Regions from separate parts of the Rhodococcus sp. FW305-130 genome, predicted to be linked through region 3. Evidence: riboswitches for the same ligand, from Rfam matches in the RefSeq annotation. Region 3 holds a riboswitch; each other region holds the start of a gene.
The links. Region 3 has a riboswitch for S-adenosylmethionine ahead of AC3WQS_RS03275 (FAD/NAD(P)-binding protein). Riboswitches for the same ligand answer to the same signal wherever they lie in the genome.

Region 1 (5,955 bases), on a different contig from region 3:
CCATGACCGGCACGCGTGAGCATTCGAGGCGCAGCACGGATCATCCGCCGGAGCGAGGGCTTGCCCAATTCTTCAGCAGCCGAGTCGAGATCGATTCTCCCCTTGTCGATATCTGAGCGGAGAACGTCGAGAAACGCCACGGTTTCCGGTGTGATCACCATCAGATTTGCCGAATGCCCTGCAGGATTGATGGTCCGATGAAACATCACCGGCTCCGGATGCCCGACCACGTAAGCGTTCCCCCGACGTCCGCCGGGCAGTTCGAGTGCGATGGAACGCAATGGTTCTTCGTTGACGATTCGCCCCGCACGAACCACTGGAACCGTGCCGCTGATCTGCTGCATCCAGTGAACGGCCGCTGCACTCAGTGTGTCTACCGACTCGTCCTCGCCCTCGACATCAACCGGCCAGGCTGTGTACAGATCGTCGACCACGTCCAATCGCGAGACTGCCATCGCGGCCAGGAGGTTACTCATCCCGGGACTTGCGCCCATGCCGACTACCGCACAGATTCCGGCTTCCCTGGCAGCACAGTCCAATTCCAGCATGTCGACGGCAGGTTCCCAGTCGTCGCAGATGTCGAGATAGTGCGTCTCGGTCTCGATCGCTGCCTGGAGAACGCCGACACCGAAACGGAAGAACGGGCCGACGGTATTAATGATGACGTCTGCGTCATCCAACAATTCACGTAGCGTGCGACCGTCCGTGACGTCGATGCTGCGCGCCTCGACTTGCGTTGACGCCTGCGCCAGTTCAACTGAAAGACGCTTCGCAGCATCGATATCGCGATCCGCGACTACTACCTTGCCGATTCCCGGCAATGTTGCAGCAAGACGAACTGCTGCCGAGCCCATGGCACCGGCACCGCCCAGTGCGACAACCGTGACTCCGTCAGCCATGAATTCCCTCCAAAAATGCAGTCTGATCCGCTAGATAACCGGGAGCGAAGATAGAACGGGGAGCAAGGACGGCCACCAGAGCCGACATCACTTCCGAGTCGTCGAGGTCCTTCTCCACAATCGAGTGAGTGGCGTCGGGATACTTCTTGACCACCAGTTGCCCTGGCGAGTCAAGTAATTCGCGGTACACCCTTTCGGTATCGGCCACGTCGACGTTGACGTCTTGTCCGCCGATGATCAAGAGCACCGGAACCCTCACGGATTCGAGATCGGCTCGCGCATCCGATCGGTAGTTCTTTCGAATGAAGTTCCACCGGTCTTCGGTGAGACCGTCGGCCTCGCCGGAGGCCACGAGATCGTCGTACGATGCATCACGGGCCAACTGATCCAAGTTCTTCGCACGATCGACCCGCGCTTTCTCGAACTCGTCGGCCGACGCATTTCTCTCGGAAAGTTCGGCTAGGGTATTGAATTCGCCTTGTTGGAGCCAGTTGATCGCGGGACCCACGGCAATGACGAACGCTACGTCCGGGTCGAGGTTCACCACCTTGGGCATCACCCACCCTGCCTGGCTTGCACCCCACAGACCGATACGAGACGGATCGATATCCGAACGTCCCCGCGCCCACTCGATTGCCGCTTCCGTTTCTGCCGCGCGATCGTCCATGCTCTGGTCGAGCCAATTGCCCGGTGCCCCATTCACCCCCGGCTTGTCCCAGGAGAGTGACGCGTACCCCGCCTTTGCGAACGCCTCCCACACCGGTCGATAGAACGTCTCATGTGTTGCATCGACCGGGCCGTCTCCGTGGACGAAAACCACGAGCCCGAAGGGACCGTCACCGTGTTCGGGCAGTGCAAGGACTCCCTGGAGCGGCACCGATCCCCCGGTGATCGTCACTTTTTCCTCACGGATGTCATAGGTGTTCTGGTACAGCGTCCAGCCCACCAGAGTCGCGATCAGAACAACGACCACCGCCAGGGAAGTAACCATCCACCTGCGTAAACGAGGCTTACTCTTGCCCTCGCTCATCGATTCCGCTGCCATCTTCCCGCCCTAACGTACGAATTTGAAACGATCGTATTGCATTCGATAGTACAGTTGTGGGCGAAGATGTCGAGAAGCGAGGAAAGGACATGGCGATGACCGACAGGGACGTCGATGTACCCACGAGGATCTTGATCGAGGGACTACTGCGCACGGACGGAACTGTCGACGGACGCACCCTTTATGCCACCGCCGACGCCCTCGACAAAACTGATCAACAGGTTCGGCTGTGCATCAAGCGGTTGGTCACCGAGGGGAAGTTCACTCAGGAAGGTCGCGGGCGGCAGGCCACGCTACGAGCAACGCCGAAAGCCGTGCGCGAGATGGAACCCGACGTCGAATTCGTTCGGCTGGCCTATCAACAAGACCGCGACACTGTGACGCCGTGGGACGGGTATTGGCACCTGGCCGGGTTCGCAATTCCGGAGTCGTCACGGAAAGCGCGAGATGCGCTGCGCACCAGGGTCGTTTACCTCGGCGGCGCGCTCGTCCAGGGCGGTCTGTACGTCTCGCCGCACGCCTGGGAACCGTATATTCGCGATGCGGCCGCCGAACTCGACGTCGAACAGCACCTGTCTTCTCTCACCACTCGAGATCTGAAAGTGGGCATGCTCGTAGACCCCGTGAAGATTGCCGCGCAGTTGTGGCCACTGGACCAGATCGCTGACGGATACGAACGGCTGCTCGACGTAGCGACCGCACGCCTGCACAAACTGCAGAACGGTTCCGGTACCGATGCTGTCACGATGACCATCGAGCTCGCGGCGGAATTCACGCGAGCCATGGAACCGGATCCGCTGTTGCCGCCGGAACTACTGCCCACCAACTGGATCGGCACGAGGGCTCGGTCGATCACTGCGCAATGCTGGACGCTTCTGGCACAGGTGGACGGTGCCGACGAATTACCGTCGCTGTTCCACCTGTACGCAGATGCAATCGGTGACGATCAGGACGCAAGCGTGCGCTGACGGGGCGGCAGTCCGAAACGCCCGAGAACCTCGTCGACTGCGGTGGACGGTGTGACAAGTCCGCGATCCTGAAGCCACGGAATGGTGCTGTCCACCAGATGCTCGAGCGTGCGAGGCAATGCGAGAGGCAGCAACGTAACGCCGTCGGCGACCTCGGCAGCTCGGATATCGGCGATCAAACTGCCGAGACCGGAAGGCGTTCCGACGTAGTGAAGCGAAACGGGAACCCGCGGCGCCGTCAACGCGCTGTCCAACTGTGCAAGCTCTTTACGGGCGGAGCGAGCCTCCGGCGCGATCAGAATCTCGAGATCGACCAGTACTGCGACGCTGTCGGGATCGCGTCCTTCTTCGGCGACAGCAGCGCGTATCCGTGCACGTTCGAGCTGTGCCTCACGCAGGTCCGCAGCGCGAATCCGAACCACATTGGTAGGGAATGAAGCTAAATCGAGAGCCTTTTCGCCCTCGGTGAGGTCCACCCAGTAGTCGCCGCCGATGATGGGCAGGTTGCCGGGTGCGCCCTCAGCTGCCGGATGGTGACCGGATCCGGTCAACTCGACCGCTACGTGCAGAGAATGCGAAGCGCGTGAAGACATGTGAGACCTCCGAAAATCAGAAAAGTATGGGATGAGCGAGACGAATCGTCAGCTCGAACACATTCCTGACGAGGTGCGGCACAGATCGACATGGCGACGGCACCACTGACCGAGAGTGATGCTCACTCTCGAAGGGGTGGCGGGGAAATCCGCTGGTGCCATGGCTGCCATGCTAGTTGTCCGTTCGAGTTTTCGGGGACCGAGCTCAGCTCAGACGCACTCGGCTGCGCCGGCGTTGTCGTCTGCGGCTCCGAGGAAGGGGCGGGTCTCGGGCACGGGGTTCCACGCACCGGCAGTCTTGGCGTAGTTCCAATCACGCTGATTCGAAACCAGGATGTTCACGGCGTCTACCAACCGCGTCACGTCGTCCGAGCTGCTACCGAGGCCGAGGCTGGCGCGAACTGCACCGCCGGTGAGGCCGAGGCGTGCGAGAACCGGGTGTGCGCAGAAGCGACCGTCGCGAACTCCGATGCCGTGCTCGGCGGAGAGGAATGCGGCGATTTCGCCCGCTTCGAATCCGTCGACGGTGAAGGTGACGATTCCGACGGCGTCCGGTGCGTCATTCCACAGTCGCACGAGCGAGACGCCCTCGATGGCGGACAATCCGTCGGTGAGCTGGGCCGTGAGTGCCTTCTCTTGCTCGGCGATGACGTCGAAGTCCAGCGCGTGCAGGGTTTCGCATGCGGTCGCGATGGCTGCCGCACCGAGAACGTTGGGGGAACCTGCCTCGTGGCGGGCAGGCGCGCAGGCCCACTCCGTGGACTCGATGGTCACCTCACGCACGGCGCCGCCGCCGGCGAGGTACGGCTGAGCCTCGTCGAGCCAGTCACGGCGTCCGACCAGAACACCCGCGCCGAAGGGCGCATAGAGCTTGTGACCGGAGAAAGCGATGTAGTCGACCCCGCATTCCTGCAGGTCGATGCGACGGTGAGGAGCCAGCTGAGCTGCGTCGACGAGGATACGTGCGCCGCAACGATGAGCGATGTCAGCCAAGCGTGCAATCGGCAGGATCTCGCCGGTCACGTTGGAGGCACCGGTGATTGCGAGCAGCGCTGCAGGCTTGGTGCACAGTTCACCGATCAGACGCTCGATCGTCTCTTCGATGGTGTCTGCAGCGGTGACGATACGAGCGTCGTTCCACGGCAACAGGTTTGCGTGATGCTCGACATCGAGGACGACGGTGCTGCCGGGGACGCACTGCGCAAGCAGGTTCAGCGAATCGGTGGTGTTCCGGGTGAAGACGACAACCTGATCGTCGGCACAGTTCACGAAACGAGCAACGGATTCACGAGCGTTCTCGTAGGTGAGCGTGGAGATCCGAGACGCGTAGCCGGCACCGCGGTGGACGCTGGCGTATGTCGGCAGCAACTCGGCGATACGGTCGGTGACCTGGGCCAATGCCGGCGCACTCGCGGCGTAGTCGAAGTTGGCGTAGGAGCATTCGCCGCCCTGAACCAATGGAACCTGCAGGTCAGCACCCGAAACCTTGGCAATCGCGGTGGTGCGGCAGGTGTCGGCACTCAATACAGCAGTCATCGAAGACAATCCTCACGTTCAAGGACTCGTTCGTCGGGTGATGGCCCCGGAAGAGTCCGCGCTTGCCGCATTCGTTTTCGAACGCAGCCGGGTCGTCACCCGGAGCACCCCACCGCGGAGGAGGGTTGCCGACCAGCAAGCCGGGGCTGAACACTGGTACTCGTGACCTGGCAACGAGGATGGCAGGAACCTCCCGTGCTTGTCAAGACGAAGCCGCGAAGATCTCCGTCAGGGCGCGATGGTCCGGCAAGCAAGGTGGAGCGCGAGTCTCGTTTCCGGATCTGCGAGATCCACCGAGAGAAGGCGCTGAATTCTATCGATCCGACTCGATACGGTGTTGCGGTGCAAGCCCATTCGGGTTGCGGTGTGAGCCAGAGACGATTCTTCGTCGAGGTACGTCGACAAAGTCTCGAGCAACTCTCCATTCGAATCGCGTAGCGGCGCGAGCAGTGCCGCGGCTGCGGGCTGAAACGTGTCGGTTCGCGTCCACGCCAGCAGCAACTGCGCCAGACCCAGGCGGTCCACGTGCAGGAAGCGGCCTGTCTGCGACCTCGAACCCGCGAGCCGAGCGGCATCCCCGGCCTCAGACAGGGACGCACCGATTCCAGCCGGACCGTCGTGTGCGCGTCCCACACCGACCCAGGTCTCCATCGTGGGTTCCAACCTCGCCTGAGCTGCACGGATGCTCTCGGCGATCCTGGTGATCGACTCCGGTCGCGGCTCGCCCGGCAGAGTGGTCCACGCTGCCCAGCCGTCAGCCTGTTCCACGACATTGGCGTCGATTCCCTCGGCGGCGAGGGCGTCTGCGACCTCACTGCGCCTGGCCACCAGGTCGACCTCACCGACCGCCAGGACTTTGATGCCGATATGCCATCCGTCCAGTGCCCAACCCGCGTCGAGTGCGCGCCGGAGCA
Region 2 (5,955 bases), on a different contig from region 3:
TGAGTTCACTCACGTGAGACCGCGAACACAAATGGGACGCCCGGTTTCCCGGACGTCCCATCAGAAGGTGAAACAGTGAATCTACTTCGCGGCCATGGCCTTCTGCAGGTTCACGTCGAGTGCGCCGAGGAACTCCTCGGTGGTCAGGTAGCCCTGATCGCCGCCGACCAGCATCGAGAGGTCCTTGGTCATCTGGCCGCTTTCGACGGTCTTGATGACAACGTCTTCGAGCGCCTGCGCGAAGCCGATGACCTCAGGGGTGCTGTCGAGCTTGCCACGATGCTCGAGCCCGCGGGTCCACGCGAAGATGGACGCGATCGGGTTGGTCGAGGTGGGCTTGCCCTGCTGGTGCTGACGGTAGTGACGCGTCACGGTGCCGTGAGCAGCCTCTGCCTCACAGGTCCTTCCGTCCGGTGTCAGCAGAACCGACGTCATGAGGCCGAGCGAGCCGAAGCCCTGGGCCACGGTGTCGGACTGGACGTCGCCGTCGTAGTTCTTGCATGCCCAGACGTATCCACCCTCCCACTTGAGTGCGGAAGCGACCATGTCGTCGATGAGGCGGTGCTCGTAGGTCAGACCTGCGGCATCGAACTCAGCCTTGAACTCGGTCTCGTAGACGTGCTGGAAGATGTCCTTGAAGGCACCGTCGTACGCCTTGAGAATGGTGTTCTTGGTGGACAGGTACACCGGGTAGTTCTGCTGCAGTCCGTAGGTGAGCGACGCGCGAGCGAAGTCACGGATGGACGTGGTGAAGTTGTACTGCCCCTGGACGACGCCGCCCTCTTCGGGGAAGTTGACCAGTTCGTGCTCGATCGGTGCGCTGCCGTCCTCAGGCGTGTAGGTGATCATCACCTTGCCGGGGCCGGGGACCTTGAAGTCTGTGGCGCGGTACTGGTCGCCGAATGCGTGACGGCCGATGATGATCGGCTTGGTCCAGCCCGGAACGAGTCGCGGAACGTTGGAGATGATGATCGGTGCGCGGAAGATCGTGCCGCCGAGAATGTTGCGGATCGTTCCGTTCGGGGAACGCCACATCTTCTTGAGACCGAATTCCTCGACACGTGCCTCGTCCGGCGTAATCGTGGCGCATTTGACGCCGACGCCGTGCTTCTGGATCGCGTGCGCTGCGTCGATGGTGACCTGGTCGTCGGTCTCGTCGCGGTACTCGATACCGAGGTCGTAGTACTCGAGGTTCACATCGAGATACGGATGGATCAACTTGTCTTTGATGAACTGCCAGATAATGCGCGTCATCTCATCGCCGTCGAGTTCGACGACGGTGCCCTCAACCTTGATTTTGGACATGGGTGCTTCGCGTCCTCCTAGGAAGTTTCCCTGGTTACACGGTTGCGGTCACACTTTGTGAGTGGGTCCGCGAACGGTTCGATTATCAAACCTAGACGGTGTGGACTGATCTCGGGAGATGAGTCCCAAACAAGACAAGCGTACTGCTAACCCGTGAGGCCGCAACCGGCAGGTCCACCCATCGGTCTCTACTCGCGAGTAACTTTTGCCTGCTAGTGGGCTGCGTCGCTCTGTCTCGCGTGCGGTTGCGGCTCACAATTCGCCCCGCGTCAGGACTGCGCTCACTTCCCGGTAGAATCCGACTTGGTCATGAGTGCCAGCGTCAAGCCCCGGCTCGCTGGACGGCAACCCTCCAACCGCGGTGGGGTGCCCCGGGTGATGACCAGGTTTCCCGACGTGGATCTGCTCACGCAGTTCCACCGCAATTCGGGTGACAAGCGCGGGTCCGACAGGGACGGACCCCAGACCGGGCCGAGCCCCACGGAGGTAACTCAGTATGTGTCGCACTTGTAGATAGACCCCAGCACGGGGCGGCGATCCTTCGCCCCCGTCCGACATCTATCCGTCAGACCACTGGAGTGAACAAATCATGACCGACAACACAGCCGACGGCGCAGCAACTTCTGATCCGACCGCGAACTGGTCGTTCGAGACCAAGCAGGTGCACGCCGGGCAGACAGCGGACACCGCCACCAATGCGCGCGCTCTGCCGATCTACCAGACCACCAGCTACGTTTTCGACAGCACCGATCACGCTGCGGCACTGTTCGGCCTCGCCGAGCCTGGCAACATCTACACGCGGATCATGAATCCCACACAGGACGCCGTCGAGCAGCGCATCGCCGCCCTCGAAGGCGGAGTCGCCGCACTCCTCCTCTCCTCGGGTCAGGCTGCCGAAACCATCGCGATCCTCAACATTGCCGAAGCCGGCGACCACATCGTCTCGAGCCCGTACCTGTACGGCGGCACGTACAACCTCTTGCATTACACCCTTCGCAAGCTGGGCATCGAAGTCACCTTCGTCGAGGATCCCGACGATCTCGAGCAGTGGCGCGAAGCCATTCGCCCGAACACGAAGGCGTTCTACGGCGAGACGATCGCTAATCCCAAGAACCACATCCTCGACCTCCCCGGCATCTCGTCGCTGGCCCACGAGAACGGTCTTCCGTTGATCGTGGACAACACAGTCGCGACGCCGTACCTGCTCCGCCCACTCGAACACGGCGCCGACATCGTCGTTCACTCGGCCACCAAATACCTTGGCGGACACGGCACCGCGATCGCCGGCGTGATCGTCGACGGCGGCACCTTCGATTGGACGCAGGGTCGCCACACGAACTTCACGACGCCTGATCCCAGCTACCACGGCGTCACCTTCGCAGACCTCGGCGCGCCGGCGTTTGCACTCAAGGCGCGCGTCCAACTGCTGCGCGATCTCGGCTCCGCCGTGGCGCCGTTCAACGCGTTCCTCATCGCGCAGGGCATCGAAACCTTGAGCCTGCGCATCGAGCGTCACGTGTCCAATGCACAGAAGGTCGCCGAATTCCTCGACGGCCACGGCGAGGTGGCCTCCGTTTCCTACGCGGGACTCCCCTCCTCGCCATGGTTCGAACGCGGAAAGCAGCTGACGCCCAAGGGAACCGGCGCCATCGTCACCTTCGAGCTGCCCGGAGGTATCGATGCGGGCAAGACGTTCGTCAACGCTCTGACGCTGCACAGCCACGTCGCCAACATCGGCGACGTTCGCTCACTCGTCATCCACCCCGCCTCGACGACACACTCGCAGCTCACCCCCGAAGAGCAGCTCGCCTCCGGTGTCACACCCGGACTCGTTCGCCTCGCGGTCGGTATCGAAGGAATCGACGACATCGTCGCCGATATCACCGTCGGCCTGGCTGCGGTGGCAAACTCGTGACCGTGAACGAATTGGAGCCCAGGATCGACCTCCTTCCCCCGCCCGACGGCCAGGTGGGGTTCGTCGACATCGGCGCCCTGGAACTCGAGAGCGGCGCGGTACTCCCCTCGGTTTCGCTCGCCGTTCAGCGGTGGGGTGAGCTGTCCCCGAACCGCGACAACGTCGTACTCGTCGAGCACGCACTGACCGGAGACTCACACGTCACCGGACCGATCTCCGCAAATCAGCCCTCCCCCGGTTGGTGGAACGGGATGGTCGGCGCCGGCGAACCGATCGACACCGGCGAATGGTGCGTCATCGCAACCAATGTCCTCGGTGGTTGTCGCGGCACGACCGGTCCCAGTTCGCTGGCCGACGACGGCAAGCCGTGGGGCAGCAGGTTCCCGGAGATCTCCATCCGGGATCAGATCGCGGCGGAGAAGAAGCTCGTCGATCTCCTCGGGATAGACCAGTTGGCCTCGGTAGTCGGCGGATCCATGGGCGGCATGCGCACCCTCGAATGGGCAGTTACCTACCCGGACAGCATTCGCTCCGCGTTGGTTCTCGCAACCGGTTCACGGGCCACCGCAGATCAGATCGGCACCCAGACGACGCAGATCGCTGCCATCGTCTCCGATCCGGATTGGCAGGGCGGTGACTACCACGGAACGGGGCGGGTACCTCGCGCCGGACTCGGCATCGCCCGTCGCATCGCGCACCTGATGTACCGCACCGAGTCCGAACTGGATGCGCGCTTCGAGAACTCCGCTCAGAACGACGAAAATCCTTGGAACGGTGGACGATACGCCGTCCAGAGTTACCTGGAACATCAGGCAGACAAGCTGGTCGACCGCTTCGACCCGAGCACGTACGTCCTCCTGACCGAGGCCATGAACCGGCACGACATCGGTCGTGGACGCGGCGGCGTTGCAGCGGCGTTGGCATCGATCACGGCGCCGGTCGTCGTGGGCGGCGTGGACTCGGATCGGCTGTATCCCCTTCGTTTGCAGGAGGAGATCGCGGACGGCATTTCGACGTGCACTGGCCTCGAGATTCTCAAGTCCAGAGACGGCCATGACGGCTTCCTGACGGAGGCGGACGCTGTCGCCGGACTGCTTCGCCGAACGATGGAGTTCGCACGCACGGCCCGCTGATCCGGCACAGAGGCACAATTTCAGGATCCGTCAATGTCGGGAAAACCACAGCTGATCTGCAGGTTTTCCCGACATTTTCATTGGCGTCCCTGAGCCGGCGCGGCTAGCATCGGCGAACGTGAATCAGCCATGCTCGACGCGCCTGCAGGCTACGTACATTCCCGAGCACATGTCCTTCGCGTTCTGGGGTGACACAGATCCGGCAGCGCGTCTGTCGGCGCTGGGGATGCCGACGGGATCGCCGGGCATCTGCCAGCTGGCGATCCCGGTCGACGAGTCGATCACAGCGACCGATGTCGAAGCGCAACTGCTCGACCTCGCCACCGCGATCGACGCCTTGCACACCCTCGATGCGCGTCGCGACGACCTCGGACCGTCGTTGCTCGCATGGAAGCGCGTCATCGACACCGGCGCACATGACATTCCGACTGCAGCGCATGCCGCGATCGAGCGCGACGACACGAGAATCAGAAGCGCCCGGTCGACGGTGCAATTGTTCACGGAAGCGCGCGCGGCCATCGAGAGTCTTCGCCGAGCAAAGATTCAGGCGACATTGCGCCCGTATCAAGTGCACGGAGTTGCCTGGCTGACTGCACTGTCGGGTTCGGGCGGTGGAATCCTCGCCGACGAGATGGGTTTGGGCAAGACACTGCAAGCGATTTCGATGATCGCGATCCGCGCCGACGACGGTCCGCACCTGGTTGTGTGTCCCACCTCGGTGATAGGAAACTGGCGCCGCGAGATCGAGCGATTCGCTCCGCATCTGCCACTACACGTTCATCACGGGACTGCTCGCACACTTCCCACTCGTGTTCCTGCCGGCACCACGGTTCTGACCAGCTACAGCGTCTTGCGTTCCGACGCAGCACAATTGGCCCCGATCCATTGGAGTTCAGTGGTCTTCGACGAGGCACAACAGATCAAGAACCCCTCTTCGCTGGCAGCGAAAGCAGCAATGCAGTTGTCGGCCGACGTCAAGGTAGCGATGACCGGCACGCCGGTGGAGAACCGCCTCGAAGAATTGTGGTCGCTCTTTCGCGTCGCCAATCCCGAAGTCCTCGGAACTCGCGCACGGTTTCGTCAACGCTTTGCCGTACCGATCGAATCCGGTCGATCGGCCACCGCGGCGACCAGGCTTGCCGCGGTCATCGATCCGTTCATTCTGCGCAGAACCAAAGACACAGTGGCCAAGGATCTTCCGCCCAAGCAATTTTCCACCGTCTCGTGCACTCTGACGTCGGAACAGGCGCGCATCTATCGGTCTGCAGTTGCAGATGCTTTCGACACCGGTTTGGGTACGGGAATTGCCCGGCGCGGCAATATCCTTGCACTGCTGACCACCCTCAAGCAGGTATGCAATCATCCGGCGCAGGTCACCGGCGATACGGACGACCTCTACGGAAGATCCGGAAAGCTCGACCGCGCAACGGAAATGATCGCCGAGATCGTCGACGACGGCGATCGCGCGCTGATATTCACGCAGTACCGGACGATGGGCGAGATGCTCTCGCGGCACCTGGGCTCCGAGTTGGGAATCGGCGCAATCCCGTTCCTTCACGGCGGCCTGAACACCGACAAGCGCGACGCGATGGTCGACGCATT
Region 3 (5,955 bases):
AGGGTGTTCGCGGCCACGATGTCGGTGTGCGACGCACTACGAGCGACAAAGATCCCAGCCCCCGTTACCGGGTCGATTTCGGTGGAGAACGCCGAATCCGGCCCGAGGAACTGGACGATGCCGGCCTCGTTGAGCGCGATCAACTGTTCCAGTCGCTCGGGTGGCGGACCACTGGCGATGAAGCTGAAGAACGAATGAAGCCAACCCTCGACGTCCTTGGCGACGGATTCGGCCGGGATTCTGCCGCGCCGCAGCAATTCTCCGACAGTCATGTACGTCGACAGCAGCGCTGAGAAGACAGCGGCGTCGGCGCTGAAATACGGGTCCGACCTCCGCGCGACGTCTGCCGAGATGTATTCGTTGATCCGGGATTGGACCTCGGCAAGTCCGTCGTAGCGCTCACCGCCGAGTGGGCGGTTCAGTCGCTCGAGATCGATACGGTCTTCCGGCTTCGGAACTGCGTTCTCGACCAGTTCCTGCAATCGAGACGATCCCCAAGCCAGCGAGGCGAATTCGGCGTCGAACTCCTCCCAGGTGCCCACCGTCCGATCCGGGTGCGACGCGAACAGTTCGTGATAGTGGGCGCCTGCCAATTCTTTCGACGCCAGCGGCCAGATGTCGTTTCGGAAATCCAACGGCCCGTCGCCGGGCACAAGATCAGCGGTGAAGAACCGGGGTAGCGGTGGCCGCGCGTCGGCGATCGAGTACGAAATCTTGGAGTGGTACGGCACGCCTCGACGAGATCCGGCGTACAACAGAGGTTCCCGACCCGAGGGAGTGTAAGTGAGGGTGCCGTCCTCACCGCGTTCGAAGACGCCGCCGCGGCTCTCGGCGAGGAGAACCATCCAGTCGATGAAAGCCAGCCCGAGCCCGGCGATCAGAACCGGTTCGCGTTCGGGAATGACATCGGCGTCGAGGTCGGCGGTGTATCCCGGACCTACGTAGGTCAACCCGTGCTCGGACGCGAAGCTGGTCAGCGCGGTTTCACGCGGGGCAGCCAACGCATCGGGGTGCCCTTGCGCGAGAAGGACGGCCGTCGCTTCGATGACAACTCCGTCGTCCAGATGAACCGTCTGTATCTCGCCGACGTTCACGATGTCGACCACGGATCGTCGATGAACCCGAACGTCGACGTGCGCTGGTGCAGAGTCGACCGCGGTCTGGAACACCCAGTTCAGGTATCGGCTCTGTAGTGACCTCGATGCAAACGACGACGGGGTGATCATCGGAACTTCTGCCGCGATTTCGGGAAATTCGGCAAGTTCAGTCGAGTGCTCGGCGACCCATTCCGCGAGGGTCGGACCCGGCAGCACCGGGCCGGTCACGGCGGTGGTCTCGTCGGTGAACATCGTGACGTCCGCGGTTGTCGAATTCATCCACAGAAGCGGCGCCTGGCTGCCTCGCCAAATGCGGCCGGCGCCTGCCGGATACGGGTCCACGACGTGAATGTCGATCGGTACGGGATCGGCGTTCACCGATTCGTGAGCGAGGATTCGCTCGAGTACGCCGGTCCCGCGGGGGCCACCGCCCACGATCACGACGACAGCTGCTGTCCCCACTGAGGTACGGGGTCGATCGCCTGGCACGAGTCCTCCATCGGACCTGGCAGAAAGCACCCGCACCTCAGCAGAGGGGGTTGCTGCGACGTCACGGAGCCAGGACTCTCGATCGCTCTGGATGGTTAGTCCAGCTTATCTTCGGAGAATCGTGAGGCAAGGAATTCCGGACATCAGATCAGCGTGAATCAAACAGTTGTCAATCGTTATCTTTCGGTTTGCGTTGCCGGCAGGATCCGAGCGTGAACATCCCCGAAGCCGATTCGTGATCCCCCGACGCCGGGAGCGGTGGCCGAGATGGCGATGGTGTCGCCGTCTTCGAGAAAGGTTCGAGTCTCGGAGCCCACGGTCACGGGTTCCTTGCCACCCCAGGTCAGTTCGATGAAGGCGCCGCGCTGATCCTTGTCCGGTCCGGAAATGGTTCCGGATGCAAAGAGATCGCCGGTGCTCGCTGCTGCGCCGTTGATAGTGGTGTGCGCGAGCATCTGCGCCGGCGACCAGTACATTTGGGCGTAGGGCGGCCGGGAGACGACGTGACCGTTCCATTCGACGGCCAGGTCGATGTCCAACCCCCACTTCTCCTCGCCGCGCAGGTAAGAGAGAGGTTCGGGGTCCTGCACCGGCGTATCGATTCGGGCAGCTTCGAGCGCGAGTAACGGGACAACCCACGCAGAGATGGACGTCGCGAAGCTCTTCCCGAGATTCGGGCCGAGAGGGACGTATTCCCACGCCTGGATGTCCCGGGCGGACCAGTCGTTCACGACGACGGCGCCGAAGACGTGCTCGGCAAAGTCGTCCGGGGTGATGGAATCGCCCATCTTCGAGGGAGTTCCGACGATGAAGCCCATTTCGGCCTCGATGTCGAGGCGGCGGGACGGTCCGAAATCCGGGTTTTCCTGATCGGGTGACTTGCGCTGTCCGCAGGGGCGAACGATATCGGTGCCGGAGACGACGATGGTGCTCGAGCGCCCGTGGTATCCGACCGGAAGGTGCTTCCAGTTCGGCATCAAGGGGGCAGCGTCGGGTCGGAACAGGCGTCCGAGGTTGGTCGCATGATTTTCCGACGCGTAGAAATCCACGTAGTCGGCCACCGCGATCGGCAAGTGCATTGTGACTGAGTCGACGGGAAACACTGCGTCCGAGTCTATTTCGCCGTTCACTAGATCCGTGATCCGATTACGCACCGATACCCACTGATCTCGGCCCAGCGCCATGAACGCATTCAGAGTCGGTTCGGCGAAGACGGAATCTCCCAGTGTCGCTGCGAGATCGACCACCGAGTCGGCGACCCGAACACCAACACGCGGTGATCCTCCGGCGGGGGAGAAGATGCCGTATGGCAGATTGTCGATCCCGAACAACGAGTCGGCGGGAATGTCGATGGTCGTGACGGTCATACGAGTGTTCCTTCGGTTTTGTCGGAGCGGACGATCAATCCGAGACCTTCGAGCTCGGTGAGAGGGTCCGAAATGCTACAAGTCCCGAACGAGAGGAAGCGGCGACGCACCTCGCCGGCCTCGTCCGCGGTCAGTTCGGCCAGGGCTTGCGCGATCGATTCGCCATCGCGTTGCGCCAGAGCAGCAACAACTTCCGAGCGGTCGGCGCCCCGCCTCACAGCGTTGACGGCCACCATGATGTTGAGGAAGCCGTGCTGCTCGAAACCTGTCTCCGGATCGGTATTGCGCACGCCGTGATGCAGTCCCGCGGTCGCCTTGAACGGGATACCCGCTCGGACAACGGATATCACGGCGTCGGCGAGCTCGTCCTCGTCCGGGTACGCTTCGGCGACAATTCCTCCGGTGCGAAACTTCGCGGAATACCCGGCGGTTTCGAGCGCCGTCAGAAAGTCCATGCGTCGATCACCGCGGGGTACCTCGACAAAAATGTCCAGGTCGGGATGAGCGGCATGGACGGGAGCGAGTTCCTCGAAGGCGGCTTCGGCGTCCAACCCGTCAGGAATTCCCACTTCGACGGCGGCGACGCTGACACCGGGGATAGCGAGCGCGTTCGACAGTGCCGCCGCCGTATCGGCTGGACCGGCCGGCACAGTCAGACTCAGCGTCACCGGGTTGTCAGCTGAAACGTACGCGGCCAGTTCGCTCAATCGCGGCGCGGGAAAGACGAAGGGCCCGACCAGTGCGTCATAGTCCGCCTGCTGGTAGGCCGCGTGGGCCGGAACTGCCTCGGCGAGAGGAGCATTGCCGGGTGGGAAGAGTGCTGCGTCGTCGCACAGGCCGCGCAGGAGTGCGGAGATGATCGTCATTGCTGAGGCCCCCGCCCTGCCCAACTCCAGGCGTACGCTTCGTCTTCACAGGCCAAGGCTCCCTCACCCAATTCGAGGGGCCGGAACGTATCGACCATCACGGCCAGCTCGTCGAAGAACTCGGCGCCGATGCTTCGCTCGTATGCGCCGGGTTGTGGGCCGTGGGCGTGGCCGCCGGGATGAATCGATATCGAACCCTGCCCGATGCCGGAACCCTTGCGTGCCTCGTAGTCTCCGCCGCAGTAGAACATGATCTCGTCCGAGTCGACGTTCGAGTGGTAGTACGGCACGGGGATCGACAGGGGGTGGTAGTCGACCTTGCGGGGCACGAAGTTGCAGATCACGAAGTTGTTCCCCTCGAATGCCTGATGCGCGGGCGGCGGCTGGTGAACACGGCCCGTGATCGGCTCGTAGTCGGAGATGTTGAAGGTGTACGGGTACAGGCATCCGTCCCAACCGACGACATCGAAAGGGTGCGTGGGATAAACCATTCGGGTGCCGACGATGCCCGCCGACGTGCGGTGCTTGACCAGTACCTCGATGTCGGTGCCTTCGGCGATCATGGGCGCGGTCGGTCCGTGCAGGTCTCGTTCACAGAACGGTGCGTTCTCGAGTAGCTGGCCGAAGCGGGAAAGATAGCGCTTGGGCGGGACGATGTGACTGTTCGCTTCGATGGCGTAGGCACGAAGTGGTTTGTCACCCTTGGGGATCCATCGATGCGTTGTGGACATCGGGATCAGGACGTAGTCACCTTCACAGGCCTCGAGTGTGCCGAAGACAGTCTCGACGGTCGCCTCGCCAGATTCGATGTAGACCATCTCGTCGCCGATTGCATTGCGGTACAGGGGAGATGGCGCCGCCGCAACGACGTAGGACAGTCGCACGTCGGCATTTCCGAGGATGAGACGACGGCCGGTTACCACGTCGGTCTCGTTCCAGGTGCTTTCGGGAAACAGCGTGTGGAGTTTCAGATGGCGCGGTTTGAGGGGATGGTTGGGGGTTGTGCTCTGATCGCGCAGTTCCCAGACCGTTGCGTCGACGATGGCCGACGGGATCTCGCGGTGGTAGAGCAACGAAGAATCCGAGGAGAAACCTTCCTCTCCCATCAGTTCTTCGTAGTAGAGGTTGCCGGACTCGTCACGGTGTTGGGTGTGACGCTTCGGTGGGATGTTGCCGAGTTGTCGATAGAACGCCATGACGGGGCTCCTTCTGTGCTGTTCTGCCTGGCTCACCTCCACCAGATAGTAAATACATTAACTAAAATGATGTGATGGGCGCAACCCTTCAAGGGGGTTCGGGTCTATGTCAGTTACGTCCGCGTACGTCGAACTGGCTGCGGTTGGTGATCAGTTTGTCCAGGAGCATGACAAGAATTCGCTGTTCGGCCTCGCTCAGGACGCTGACCCAGGCGTGTTCGCGTTCGTTCTGCTCGCGAAACGCTTCGACCATGGCTTCTCGGCCTTTGTCGGTCAGGTACAGCTGGACCGAACGGCCGTCGTTCTCGGTGGGCCGACGATCGATCAATCCGTCTGCCAGCAGCGACTTGGACAGATTGGAGACCGCTGCCCTACTCATTCCGGTGAGCTCGGCGGCTGCCTTCGGCTCGATCGGACCGGCCAGCCAGGTGACGAACAACAGTCGGAAGGAGGACCATGACCAGCCTCGAGGGCGGTGGATCGACGACTCGAGATCGTACGTGACGACGTTGGAGGCTCGGTTGAGCGTCAGGAGAACCTCGGTGGCGAGCTGATCGCGAAAGCCGTGTTCGGTGGCCAGCTTTTTGTTGGCCAGTTCGATGAACGACCAGAAATTGAGTTCGCCGACGGTTGACTGGTCATCGGTTGTCCGGTCATTCATGGACTAACCCTAGCGCGATCGGCAGGTGATTAATCTATGTACTAGATTTCGGGGTTCTGATGAAACTTCGCAACCTGGCACTGCGGTCGAGGTTCTGAACTATCGTGACGCGCGTGACTGTGCGCAGCGACGAGTTTCCCCTGGATACCGACCTCATGTCGGTGGGGCAACTCGAGCGGAGACGACGATTGACCACGGCGGTGGTCGAGATGCTTGCAGAGATGCCGTCGGATCGAATCCAGATGAAAGAAGTGTCGGAGCGTTCAGGCGTGGCGCTAG
Region 4 (5,955 bases), on a different contig from region 3:
ACTGCTCGAGCGAGTGGGAGTGGGGGACAAGGCGGACGAGTATCCCCGCCAACTCTCCGGTGGCCAGCAACAGCGCGTCGCGATAGCGCGAGCGCTGGCACTGCGGCCGGCGGTCATTCTCTTCGACGAGCCGACGTCGGCGCTCGACCCGGAACTGGTCGGCGAGGTTCTCGAAGTCCTCGCTCAGTTGGCCCGTGACGGCGCCACCTTGGTGATCGTCACACACGAGGTCGGATTTGCTCGGGAAGTGGCGGACACTGCGGTCTTCATGGACGGCGGCGTCATCGTCGAACAGGGCCCACCTTCGCAGGTGATCGACAATCCGGTCCACGAACGGACCAAAGCTTTTCTCTCCCGCGTCCTCTGACGCGACCCAGACTCATTCCCGGAAGGAAAAATTGATGTTCTCCCCATCCCGTCGCGCGACTTTTCTGATCTCGGCTCTTGCCACAGTCGGACTGCTCAGCGCTGCGTGCAGCAGCGCGGACGCGGAGTCCGACGGCGCCCAGGTCACCGCTGCTGCGGGTTACAACCTCACTGCCGATCAGAACCGCATCACCACCGACAAAGTCGATTCCATTGCCGCCGAGCTACCTCAGGACATTCGCGACCGTGGCACGCTGCGCGTCACCGGTAGTGCCGGTGCCGCTCCGCCGCTCCGCTTCTACGCCGACGACGACACCACTCTCATCGGTTCCGAGACCGACTTCGCCTACCTGATCGGTGATGTTCTCGGTTTGAAGGTCGACCTGCAGACCGCAGACTGGGCACAGAACTTCGTCCGCATCGATTCCGGCGAGGCTGATGCATTCCTGTCCAATGTGACTGTGACGGAAGAGCGTAAAGAGAAGTACGACTTCGCCACCTACCGACTCGACACCCTGGCCTTCGAAGCCAAGAAGGGCTCCGGGATCTCCATCAAGGAACCCAAGGATGTCGCAGGCAAGAAGATCGCGGTAGGTTCCGGTACCAATCAGGAAGCGCTGCTGGTCAAATGGAGTGAGCAGAACGTCGCGGCCGGCCTGGCCCCCACCGACATCTCCTACTACCAGAACACCACCGACTACTACCTGCCGCTGCAGTCCGGCCGGATCGACGCCTACTTCGGACCGAACCCGTCGTCGCAGTTCCATGCCAAGCAGTCGGGTGAAACCGAAGTTGTCGGTGAGTTCTCCGGTGCAGGCGACACGCTGCAAGGCCAGATCGCGGTTCTGGTGAAGAAGGACAACGGGTTGATCAAGGCAATCAACGACGCGATCAACCACACGATCGAGAACGGCACGTACCAGCAGATCCTCGAGCGCTGGAACATCACGAATGAAGCCGTCGACACGTCCCTGATCAACCCGCCCGGCCTTCCGAAGACCAAGTGAGCTCTCGTCCATGAGTGAGATTCTCGATGCGATCGTCATCGGTGGAGGACTCGTCGGGTCCTCCACCGCCTGGCGGCTCGCGGCGCGCGGACGTAGCGTCGTTCAGCTGGAACAGTTCGGGCCGGGGCACAAGCACGGTGCGTCGCACGGTACTTCGCGCATCTACCGTCAGGCGTACGACAATCACCTGTACACCGGGTTGGCGGCCGACGCGCTGCCGCTGTGGCGGGAGTTGGAGACCACGACGGACATCGGGTTCCTGGAACTCACCGGTGCCGTTGATCACGGCCTGCCGCAGGCAGTGCAGTCCAAGGCGAAGATACTTCTCGAGGCGGGCATCAAGGGCGAGATCCTCACCCCTGCCGAGGCGTCCGCCCGTTGGCCGGGGCTGCGATTCGACACCACGGTGCTCCATCATCCCGATGCAGGCCGGTTGCACGCGGACCGCGCCGTGACCGCTCTGAAGGCGGGAGCGGTGTTTGCCGGCGCCGAGGTCCGTCACGACGTTCGGGTGTTGGCACTCGCGCGGGCGTCCTACGGCGTGGACGTGGTGACGGACAGTGGAACGCTCGCAGCTCGTCAGGTAGTGATCGCGGCCGGTGCGTGGACTGCGGATCTGATCGAAGACAGCGGTCTCGGCTCCGAGATCGTACTGCCGACACTGCGCACGACACAGGAACAACCGGCACACTTCGCACCGCTCGATCCCGGAGTCGAGTGGCCGAGTTTCGTTCACCACACCGGCGCAGAATTGGAGACCGCGGGGATCTACGGGCTTGGTTCCGAGGACGGGATCAAGATCGGCGAACACGCGACCGGGCCGGTGGTGACTCCGCAGACCCGTGACTACACCCCTGGTGTCGACGGAGAGCAGCGATTGGTGGAGTACGCCGAGTCGTGGTTGCCCGGTGTCGATTCCACCCGTGTCGAGTCGCTCACCTGCCTGTACACGAGCACGCCGGACAGTAACTTCGTCATCGACCGAGTCGGAGCCGTCACGGTGGCGGCGGGGTTCTCGGGGCATGGGTTCAAGTTCGGTCCGGCCTTGGGTGAACTTGTGGCGGACCTCGTCGACGGAACCACCCTCGCTCCGGAAGTTTTCAGGCTGGGGGAGCGTTGACCAGATTCATGGAGGAAAGTGTTGTGGCACTGGAGCTCGGAACTCGACAGCTCGAGGGTGTCGGAGCGGTAGAGGTCTATTCGGTATCGCAGGACGATCCCTTGGCAGCTCCACTGATCGCGGAGTTGGCACTCGAATACAGTTCGCGTTACGGCGGGACTCGCGAAGCGATGCTCGAGGATCTCACGACGTATCCGGCAGAAGAATTTGCCTATCCGCAGGGTGCGCTTCTGGTGCTCACCCACGACGGTCTGCCGATCGCCGGTGGTGCGTTTCGTCAATTCGATTCCACCACTGCCGAACTGAAGAGAATCTGGACATCGGTCGACTATCGGAAGCGCGGCCTCGGCAAGGCCGTCGTTCGCGAGTTGGAACGAGAGGTCGAACTTCGTGGATACAACCGGGTGTTTCTCACGACGGGTCCTCGGCAACCCGAGGCCGTCGCGCTGTATCTGTCCAGTGGATACACACCGCTTTACGACGCGTCACTCTCGCCCGAAGAGGTGGGCATCCACCCGTTCGAGAAACAACTTCGGGTCCTCGAAAATGTGACTCGAGCAGCAATTCCTACCGACCGGGTTGACAACACCCGGGTTTAACCTCGTACACTTGCGAACGACCATCCAGAGCGACCGAGAGACCTGGCTCATTGAAGTCGCAGCAACCCCCCGAGTGATCGGGTGCGGGTGCTACCGCCAGGACCGATGGAGGAACACGAAATGAAGGCAGTCGAAGGCGGTTTCGATACCGCCTGGTCGCGTCGTCACGTAGACCTGTGCCGCACCGCGGGATCTTTCTGTACCAACTGACCTCGGTCAGTCATTCACACTCAGGCGAGTCGTCGACAAGTCTGTTTTCTCTTCTCTCACAAGTGATTCGTGCTCGATCGCCTTTCTCGTCTCAGGCGACGGGTGCGCTCTTCGGCATGCCTCTTTAGGAGTTCTTGGTGTCTTCGCCCTCATTCGGTGCCCGCAAACGCGCGACCGTAATCGCCGGTATCGGTGCTGTCTCGGTTCTCGGCACCGTCCTCGCCGGCTGCAGCAGCGGGAGTGACAGTGCTGCCGACGCAGGCCCCGCCCAGTCCGGCGGAACCCTTCGCTACGGTCTGTCGCAGGCGCCGACGTGTGCCGATCCGGCCCAGGCCGGCAGTAACCAGACCGTGTATGTCACTCGGACCGTGGTGGATTCGCTGACCGATCAAAATCCCGACTCCGGAGAGATCACCCCGTGGCTCGCCAAGAGCTGGGAGATCAGCCCCGACGCCGCTAGCTTCACGTTCGTCCTTCGCGACGACGCCACCTTCAGTGACGGCACCCCGGTGACGGCGGATTCGGTGAAGAAGACCTTCGACTCGGTCAAGAATCTCGGACCGAACGCGTCGTTGGCGAAGAGTTACCTGTCCTCGTACACCGGTACCGACGTCGTAGATGCTCACACGGCGAAGATCAATTTCTCCGGACCCAATGTTCAGTTCCTGCAGGCAACTTCGACGCCACAGCTCGGAATCCTCGCCGATTCCACCACCGCGCTGGCATCCGAGCAGCGCTGCCCCGGTGCAGCGGTGATCGCCTCCGGACCGTTCGTGTACACCGACTGGCAGCAGGACAAGAGCGTCAAGATCGCCAAGCGTGCGGGATACAACTGGGCGTCGGACGCGGTCGCGCATCAGGGTGAGGCCTACCTCGACGGCGTCGACTTCACGGTGGTCCCCGAATCTGGTGTGCGGGCAGGCAGCGTGGCCTCCGGCCAGCTCGATGCGGTCAGCGATGCGCTTCCGCAGGATGCGCCGCAGATCGAGGGCGCAGGCGGACGAATCCTCACAAGGCCGAACCCGGGTGTGAGCTTCTTCTTCCAGCCAAACGTCAGTCGCGGCGTTCTCGCCGATCAGGCTGTTCGCCAGGCCATCATTCCCGCGATCAACCGCCAAGAACTCGTCGACACCGTTCTGGATCCGTCGTTCTTCCCGGCCACGAGCCCGTTGGCTCACACCACTCCGCTCTACAGCGACGAATCGAGTGTCGTGACGTACGACGCCGACAAGTCGGCGAAGCTTCTCGACGCGGCTGGTTGGAAGACCGGCAGCGACGGTATCCGCGAGAAGGACGGGCAGAAGCTCACTTTCAGCGTCACCTTCAGTCCGGTGTTCTCGGGTAACCAGGCCATCCTCGAGCTCGTACAGCAGCAGCTCAAGAAGGTCGGCGTCGACTTGCAGCTCAACCTGGTCTCGAACGGTGAATGGACCGAGAAGGGAGTATCGGGTGATTACGATTCGCTGTATTACAACAGCACTCGCGCGGACGCCGACATCCTGCGGGCATCGTTCAGCACAGAGGGCCGCAACCTGAACCGTCGCGGCGCAGATCCGGAGCTCGACAAGGTTCTCACAGACCAGCTTGCAGCCACGGACAACGGCCAACGCGGCGAACTGGTATCCACTGCACAGGAATTGATCCTCGACCGTGGACTCTCCATCCCCACCATCGAGCTCTCACAGGCCATCGGTGCCGGATCGAGTGTGCAGGACCTGAACTTCGAAGCCTCTTCACGCCTGCAGTTCTACGACGCATGGTTGTCGGGTAAGTAATCATGACTCGATACGTACTCACCCGACTGGGTCAGGCCGCAGTGGTCCTGTGGGCCGCCTTCACCATCTCGTTCGTGATTCTGTTCCTCCTGCCGAGTGATCCCGTCAGCATGGCTGCCGACTCGTCCGGTCAGGGTGTCGCAGTGGATCAGGCTGCGCTCGATCAGCTTCGGGCGCGGTACGGCTTGGACCAGTCGGTGTGGGTGCAGTACTGGACGTCGCTGACAAATGCTCTTCGCGGCGATTTCGGTACATCGATCTCCACCGGTCAGCCGGTGACGGATGCCATCTTCTCGGCGCTGCCCAGCACTCTGGTGCTGGCAACCACCGCTTTGGTTCTGGCCGTGTTGTTCGGAGTGGCGATCGCGTTCTTCGCTACCTACACCCGCAAGCGGTGGCTCGCGAACCTGTTGTTCTCGCTGCCGCCGCTGGGTGTGGCAGTGCCTACTTTCTGGGTGGGCCTGATTCTTCTGCAACTCTTCTCGTTCCGTCTGCACATCTTCCCGGCATTCGGAGACAAGGGATTCGCAACGGTGATTCTTCCGGCGATCACCTTGGCGATCCCGACCGGCGCGGTGATCGCGCAGGTGCTCACGACCAGCCTGCAGTCGACGCTACGTTCGCCGCATGTGGAGACTGCGTACGCCAAGGGCGCAAGCCGTTGGCGCGTGCAGACCCGTCACGCGTTGCGACTGGCGAGCATTCCGGCATTCACCATTGCCGGTGTGCTGGTCGGCACGCTGCTCGCCGGCTCGGTGGTTGTGGAAACGGTGTTCTCTCGCGCGGGCGTCGGCCGTCTGACACAGACGTCGGTGATGGCGCAGGACATCCCGGTGGTGCAGGGAGTCGTTGTGTTCGCCTCTCTCGTGTTCGTGCTC

Region 1: another riboswitch for S-adenosylmethionine. It lies ahead of AC3WQS_RS10140 (aminotransferase class V-fold PLP-dependent enzyme); the one in region 3 lies ahead of AC3WQS_RS03275 (FAD/NAD(P)-binding protein).
Region 2: another riboswitch for S-adenosylmethionine. It lies ahead of AC3WQS_RS06810 (bifunctional o-acetylhomoserine/o-acetylserine sulfhydrylase); the one in region 3 lies ahead of AC3WQS_RS03275 (FAD/NAD(P)-binding protein).
Region 4: another riboswitch for S-adenosylmethionine. It lies ahead of AC3WQS_RS26675 (putative leader peptide); the one in region 3 lies ahead of AC3WQS_RS03275 (FAD/NAD(P)-binding protein).

What each region holds. Positions count from the first base shown of each region.
Region 1 covers NZ_JBYTAP010000003.1:27,461-33,415, reverse strand. The annotation lists gene AC3WQS_RS10160 (saccharopine dehydrogenase family protein) at 1-899, opposite strand, end outside; gene AC3WQS_RS10155 (alpha/beta hydrolase family protein) at 892-1,890, opposite strand; gene AC3WQS_RS10150 (DNA-binding transcriptional regulator) at 2,034-2,912, shown strand; gene AC3WQS_RS10145 (LLM class oxidoreductase) at 2,891-3,505, opposite strand; gene AC3WQS_RS10140 (aminotransferase class V-fold PLP-dependent enzyme) at 3,716-5,041, opposite strand; SAM riboswitch class IV at 5,095-5,209, opposite strand; gene AC3WQS_RS10135 (PucR family transcriptional regulator) at 5,270-5,955, opposite strand, start outside.
Region 2 covers NZ_JBYTAP010000002.1:147,811-153,765, reverse strand. The annotation lists gene AC3WQS_RS06815 (NADP-dependent isocitrate dehydrogenase) at 82-1,305, opposite strand; SAM riboswitch class IV at 1,611-1,751, shown strand; gene AC3WQS_RS06810 (bifunctional o-acetylhomoserine/o-acetylserine sulfhydrylase) at 1,895-3,220, shown strand; gene metX (homoserine O-acetyltransferase MetX) at 3,217-4,353, shown strand; gene AC3WQS_RS06800 (DEAD/DEAH box helicase) at 4,472-5,955, shown strand, end outside.
Region 3 covers NZ_JBYTAP010000001.1:672,972-678,926, forward strand. The annotation lists gene AC3WQS_RS03275 (FAD/NAD(P)-binding protein) at 1-1,586, opposite strand, end outside; SAM riboswitch class I at 1,591-1,684, opposite strand; gene fahA (fumarylacetoacetase) at 1,763-2,953, opposite strand; gene AC3WQS_RS03285 (hypothetical protein) at 2,950-3,819, opposite strand; gene AC3WQS_RS03290 (homogentisate 1,2-dioxygenase) at 3,816-5,015, opposite strand; gene AC3WQS_RS03295 (MarR family winged helix-turn-helix transcriptional regulator) at 5,125-5,676, opposite strand; gene AC3WQS_RS03300 (TetR/AcrR family transcriptional regulator) at 5,781-5,955, shown strand, end outside.
Region 4 covers NZ_JBYTAP010000009.1:264,551-270,505, forward strand. The annotation lists gene AC3WQS_RS26655 (amino acid ABC transporter ATP-binding protein) at 1-367, shown strand, start outside; gene AC3WQS_RS26660 (ABC transporter substrate-binding protein) at 402-1,373, shown strand; gene AC3WQS_RS26665 (FAD-dependent oxidoreductase) at 1,384-2,493, shown strand; gene AC3WQS_RS26670 (GNAT family N-acetyltransferase) at 2,502-3,092, shown strand; SAM riboswitch class I at 3,110-3,204, shown strand; gene AC3WQS_RS26675 (putative leader peptide) at 3,213-3,302, shown strand; gene AC3WQS_RS26680 (ABC transporter substrate-binding protein) at 3,440-5,077, shown strand; gene AC3WQS_RS26685 (ABC transporter permease) at 5,080-5,955, shown strand, end outside.